DNA from 2 places in the Caballeronia sp. LjRoot31 genome. Region 2 is predicted to be linked to the other one. Evidence: predicted binding sites of a transcription regulator. Region 2 holds the regulator's gene; the other holds the start of a gene.

Region 1 (3,121 bases), 950 kb from region 2:
TGACGATGCCGGCATTGTGGCCGCCGCTCGTCAGCACGAACGTGATCTCCGTGCTGGACAGGTAGTGGATCTTGTAGACCGAACGCCACGGCGCGATATGGTCGCGGTCAGTGCCGACCACGAACATCGGCGCACGGATGTTGCGCAGCGAGATGGGCCGTCCATCGACTTGATACCGGCTCGACGCGAGGTCGTTGTCGAGAAACAACTTGCGCAGATACTCCGAGTGCATCCGATAGGGCATGCGGGTCGAATCGGCGTCCCAGGCCATCAGGTCGAACATGGGCGTGCGATCGCCCAGCATGTAGTCGTGAATGACATGGGACCAGATCAGGTCGTTCGACTCCAGCATCTGGAATGCGCCTGACATCTGGCTGGCGTCGAGATAACCCTTCGACCACATCATGCTTTCGATGAAGTAGACCTCGCTGTCGTCGATGAACAATTGCAGCTCGCCGGGTTCCGTGAAATCCGTTTGTGCGGCAAGGAGCGATACGGAGGCGAGCCGCTCGTCGCCGACGCCCGCCATTGCCGCTGCGGCTATCGACAACAATGTGCCGCCGAGGCAATAGCCCGTCGCATGGATCCGTTGGTCCGGCACGATTTCGCCGATGGTATCGAGCGCGGCCATGACGCCGAGCGTCCGGTAATCATCGAGACTCAGGTCCCGGTCTTCTGCGCCGACGTTGCGCCACGAAATGCAGAACACCGTGTAGCCCTGGCCGACCAGGAAGCGGATCAGCGAGTTGTGTGGCGAGAGATCTAGTATGTAGTACTTCATGATCCAGGCTGGCACGATCAGGATCGGCTCGGCGACGACCTTTTCGGTCGTGGGACTGTACTGAATAAGCTCAATCAGATGATTGCGAAAGACCACCTTGCCGGGCGTCACCGCGAGAGCAACGCCGACCTTGAACTGATCGACGCCGGCGAGGGGCTGGCCGTTCGCCTGGCGTCGCGCGTCTTCGAGCAAGTTGCACGCGCCCTGCAGAAGATTGGCGCCCAGCGTGGCCTGGGTTCGCTGTATGACCTCGGGGTTGGTGAACGGCGAATTCGTCGGCGAGGACATATCGAGCAACTGGCGCGCGCCAAAACTCACGACGTTTTCGTGATGTTTCGTCGCGCCCGGTACGTCACGGGTTGCGGCTTGCCACCATTGTTCGGTCAGCAGGAACATCTGCTGCAAAAGTCGATAAGGCTCGGTCTGCCAGACCTCCGCGCGAAAACGGTGATCTCCGGGTGCTGGCTGCGCAAGTGGCACGGCCGCGTTACCCGTCAGGCTGCGCAGCATGTAGTCACCGATCTGGCCTGCATTCGCGGCGGCTAGCGACGCCAGCTCCGCCCGTTTTCCCGGCGCCGACGCGAGATGGATGAACCAGTCAGCAAAAGCCAGCGATTGCGCTGCAGGGGACAGACCGCCTGTGAAACGAGCGATCGTTGCCTCCTTCGTGTGATCGAGCGCGCGAAAGGCGTTGGTGGCAGCAGGGGAAACCGGTTGCTGCGGGAGTGCGGGGTTACCGGTGGAAACAATCCTGGAGCGAGTGTCCATGAAGATCCTTCAGGTCAGTCTTGCTTACCTTGCAGCGACGTGTACGAACCCATGCGAGAGTCTTCTTCAAAACGTGAATGACTAGGCGCAGAGGGTGATGTTTTCCGTGAGACCCGATGAGGCCCGATGAAGCCCGGTGAGACCTTTAAGGACAAGGCCCACCCATCGCGGCCGTTGTGACTTGCGTCGGGAACAGCGATTCAAAGCGACTGTAGCGGTATCTTTTTCGGCGCGGTTGATCTGCGTCAAGTCGAAGGTGTCGAGGTTTTCGTCAGGCCCATGCTGCGTTTAGATGTCAGCGAGATGTCAGTGGGATCAAGATGCTTTCGCTCGACTAACGTTGTAGAACGACTGGAAATAGAAGATCTGGGAATTGCACCATGACCGCCCGCGGCGGTGGCGATATCTTTGATCTACATCACTCCTGGAAACCGCTAAAGGCACAGTATCTGGACACACCGTCTTGGAGTGCGTCGTGCCATCCAACTCTCCCGCATCATCTCGTACCGACTGTTTTCACCCCGCGTTCATTGTCGCCTGGGTGTTCTGCCTGATCTTCTATTTCGGGCAGTACGCATTGCGCTCGGCTCCGGGCGTCATGGTTCCAGAGTTGACCCATGCCTTCGCGCTTTCCGCGCTCGGCGTAAGTTCGCTCGTCGGGCTCTACTACTACACGTATTCATTATTCTCTCTCGTTGCCGGCGCCTCGCTGGATCGGTACGGTGCGAAATACGTCATCCCGCTAGGCGTCGCCATGCTCGCGGGCGGGGCCGCGCTGTTCGGAGCCGGATGGGTCGCTTCTGCGGAGTTCGGCCGCTTGCTCCAGGGCGCCGGTGGTGCATTCGCCTTCACCGGCGCGGTGTACCTCGCCACCCACGGCTTTCCGCCACGCTATCTGGCTACAGCCGTCGGCTTCACCCAATGCTTCGGCATGTTGGGCGGATCGGCGGGTCAGTTCGTCGTCGCGCCGTTGATTCATGGTGGAATTGTCTGGCAGCAGTTCTGGCTGTATGCGGGCTTAGCAGGCGTGATTGTCGCGGCCCTCATCCTGATCCTGACCCCTGCGGATCACGATGCCCGGACAGCGGAACAGTCGTCAATCTGGTCGATGTTCACACCGTACAAGACCGTACTGACAAATCCGCAATCGTATCTGTGCGGGTTCGCCGCAGGCTTGCTGTTCCTGCCCACGACTATCGGCGACATGATCTGGGGTGTCGCCTTTTTGCGCGACGGCTGGCATATCGACTATGCGCAAGCTGTCAATCGCGCGTCAATGGTGCCGCTTGGCTGGGTAATCGGCTGTCCCGTGCTCGGGTACATTGCCGACCGGATCGGCCGCCGCAAGCCCATGTTGATCGCTGGCGCTCTCGTGATGCTGGCAGCCGCACTCTCCATACTCTACCTGCCGCAGAACACCCTGCCGCCCTACCTGGCTGGCTTCATTCTTGGATTTGGGTCTGGCGCCGCGATGATTCCCTACACCATCATCAAGGAAGTCAATCCGGATCATGTGAAAGGCAGTGCGACGGGGGCCATCAACTTTCTCGTGTTCACGTTCAGCGCGGTGAT
Region 2 (3,121 bases):
AGCCTTTCTCCAGCAATCCAGAAAACACCGAGGAAGAACCGCTGCAATGACCCGAGTATTGATCGCCGATGACCACGCCCTCGTACGCGACGGGCTACGCCATATCCTGCTGAGCGCGAATGGCCTGGAGGTCGCTGGTGAAGCCAGCGACGGCGCTTCCACCATGGCGATGATCCGCGCCACCCCAGCGGACGTGCTGGTCCTCGACCTGTCGATGCCCGGCAGGAACGGCGTCGAACTGCTCAAGCAGATCAAGGACGAGAAACCGTCGCTGCGCATCCTGGTCCTGACAATGCATGCCGAACAGCAATACGCGGTGCGTGCGTTCAAGGCGGGGGCATCGGGGTATCTGACCAAGGAAAGCGCGAGCGCTGAACTGGTCACGGCCGTGAGCAAAGTCGCGGCAGGCGGCGTGTACGTCAGCCTCGCGATGGCCGAGCGGCTCGCACAAAGCCTGAACGATCCGGCCGACGACCTGCCGCACCGGCGGCTTTCCGACCGCGAATTCGAAGTATTCCGGCGGATCGCGGCGGGTGAAACGATCACGCAAATCGCCCAGGCGCTGTCGGTGAGCGCCAAGACGGTCAGCACGTACAAAACGCGCATCCTCGAAAAAATGCAGATGCCGCACGACACCGCGCTGGTCCGCTATGCCATGCGCCACAAGCTCTTCGACGACGACTGCGACGCCTGAAAGATCGCCTAAAAACGCGCCTGAAAGCCCGAATACCCCCGCCCAATACGCTTGGCGCCAGCGTGTAGTCCGATCCCTACAGCCCTTCCAAAACCCCTACATCATGTCTGGCCGCTCGCCGATTTTATTTTGAGATAGCCTCGAACATACTTCGAGGCATGAACTCAAACGGTTGCGCTCCATGCTGAAGATCTTCCTCGTCGATGACTCGGGCCTTGTGCGCCGCCGCCTCTCTGCCCTGATTGGCGCGCTGGACAGTGTGGTGATCGTGGGCGAGTCCGAAGAAGCGGACTCGGCGCTGGGGTGTATCCGCATGACCCGCGCCGATCTCGTGATCGTTGACCCGCATCTGGCGGGTGGCAGCGGCATGGAGATCGTTGAATCACTGGCGCGCGCCACGTCGCCTGTCCTGACCATGGTGTTGACCAATCATTCGGGACCGGCATTTCGTGCTGCTTGCCAGCGCGCCGGCGCAAGCTATTTCTTCGACAAGACCGGCGAGTACGAACTGGCCCGCGACACCATCGTGCGACTGGCCAATAAGCACCGCCGCGAGCGCATACGCTGCGAGCCGGCATGACCGTCTCTCACTCGTTGCGCGCCCGATCCGCACAGCTCCTCAGTCCATCCATTCAGTGATCGTCCGACTCTTCTGGAGACAGGCATGACCTCAGCTATCGCTTGCGCGCCCGCCGCTTCAACCTCGACGCCTTTTGCTTATCTGGCACGCTCCTCCACCACGAGTTCGCCGCCACCGGGCGCTCGTGCGGACACGAACTGCTCCGCTTGTTCGTTGCACTCCATCTGCATGCCGCCTCTCCTGAGCGCGACCGAGCTGGCGCGGCTCGACGCGATTGTCTGCTCCACGCGGCTTGTACGACGCGGCGAGACGCTATACCGCGCCGGCGACAAGTTCAAAAGCATCTACGCCGTGCGTGTCGGTTGCTTCAAGACGGTCATCACGCATCGCGACGGCCACGAGCAAGTCACCGGGTTTCATATTGCAGGCGAACCGCTCGGACTCGACGGCGTATGCTCCGATGAACAGAATTGCGATGCAATCGCGCTCGAGGACAGCAAGGTGTGTGTCATCCCGTTCGACTTGCTGGAGGACCTTTGCCACGACGTGAAGGCCATGCAGCAGCACGTGCATCGCATGATGAGCGGCGAGATCGTGCGTGAATCCGGGCTCATGATGATGCTCGGCACCATGACCGCCCAGCAGCGCGTTGCGGCGTTCCTGCTCAACCTGTCGTCGAGAATGAAAACGCGCGGCTACTCTTCCGCGGAATTCAATCTGCGGATGACACGTGAAGAGATTGGCAGCTATCTCGGGCTGAAACTCGAGACCGTGAGCCGGATGTTCTCCAAGCTGCAGCACGCAGGGGTGATCGATACAAACGGCAAGCAGGTACACATTCTCGACAGCGAGAAGCTTGCCGGGGTTTAAGCGAAGCAAACGGACGTGCCCATGGAATTTCATATCGACCCGGCCGCTTTCGGCGATGCTGATCGTGCCGATGATGGACGATCTGATCACGCAGCGTAGGTGAAGCCATGGCGCTGACCTGTCCGCTTGACTTGTATCAATGAGATATCCACTGGACATCTCATAGTCGGATAACGTCGGATAGCGGCCACGCTTTTTCGACAAGCGCATGGGGTGCCCATCCTGCTGCGTCATGGGGTCATCAAGAGCCCTTCATCAAGAACCCCTTGTCAACCGACGATCCTTGTTGGCTCGCCGATCTCACGATCCATGATTAAAGCGAGGAGACCATGTCTACCATCGAATCGACCCCTCTCGTCCCTGCCCAGGAGATTGCTCCGGCAGGCCGCAGCGCGATTGAAAGCATGGACGCTTATCGCGCGCTCGTGGCTGAGGCGGGCCAGGATCACGAAGCGTTCTGGGCACGCCTTGCGCGCGAGCATTTGACCTGGCGCCGTCCGTTCACGCAGATTCTCGACGACCGGGACGCACCGTTTTACAAGTGGTTCGAAGACGGCGAACTGAATGCGTCGTACAACTGCCTCGACCGCAATCTGGCCGCCGGCAATGCGAACAAGACCGCGATCATCTTCGAGTCCGACGACGGCAAGGTTTCGAACATCACGTATCAGGCGTTGTATCACCGGGTATGCCGGCTCGCGAATGCACTGCGCGCACGCGGCGTGAAGAAAGGCGATCGCGTCGTCATCTATCTGCCGATGTCAGTCGAAGGGGTTGTCGCGATGCAGGCCTGCGCGCGCATCGGCGCACCGCATTGCGTCGTGTTCGGCGGCTTTTCCGCGAAGTCGCTGCATGAGCGCATAACGAACGTCGGCGCGGTAGCAATCATCACCGCTGACGAGCAGGTTCGCGGCGGCAAGACACTGCCGCTGAAAAGCATTGTGGACGACGCGCTTGCGATGGACGGCACGGACGCC

The links. Region 2 encodes FNR, which switches genes on or off when oxygen is low (the NO sensors DNR and NnrR bind a similar motif). Its sites were predicted from a motif close to TTGATNNNNATCAA; they were not measured.
Region 1: a site for FNR is predicted at 1,785-1,798, ahead of ACSQ8V_RS29850 (PHA/PHB synthase family protein). Genes of this name have one in related genera too.

The regions. Positions count from the first base shown of each region.
Region 1 covers NZ_CAXURX020000003.1:237,364-240,484, forward strand. The annotation lists gene ACSQ8V_RS29850 (PHA/PHB synthase family protein) at 1-1,549, opposite strand, end outside; gene ACSQ8V_RS29855 (MFS transporter) at 2,025-3,121, shown strand, end outside.
Region 2 covers NZ_CAXURX020000003.1:1,188,553-1,191,673, reverse strand. The annotation lists partial or broken gene ACSQ8V_RS34020 (histidine kinase) at 1-50, shown strand, start outside; gene ACSQ8V_RS34015 (response regulator) at 47-694, shown strand; gene ACSQ8V_RS34010 (response regulator) at 876-1,274, shown strand; gene fnr (fumarate/nitrate reduction transcriptional regulator Fnr) at 1,359-2,144, shown strand; gene acs (acetate--CoA ligase) at 2,474-3,121, shown strand, end outside.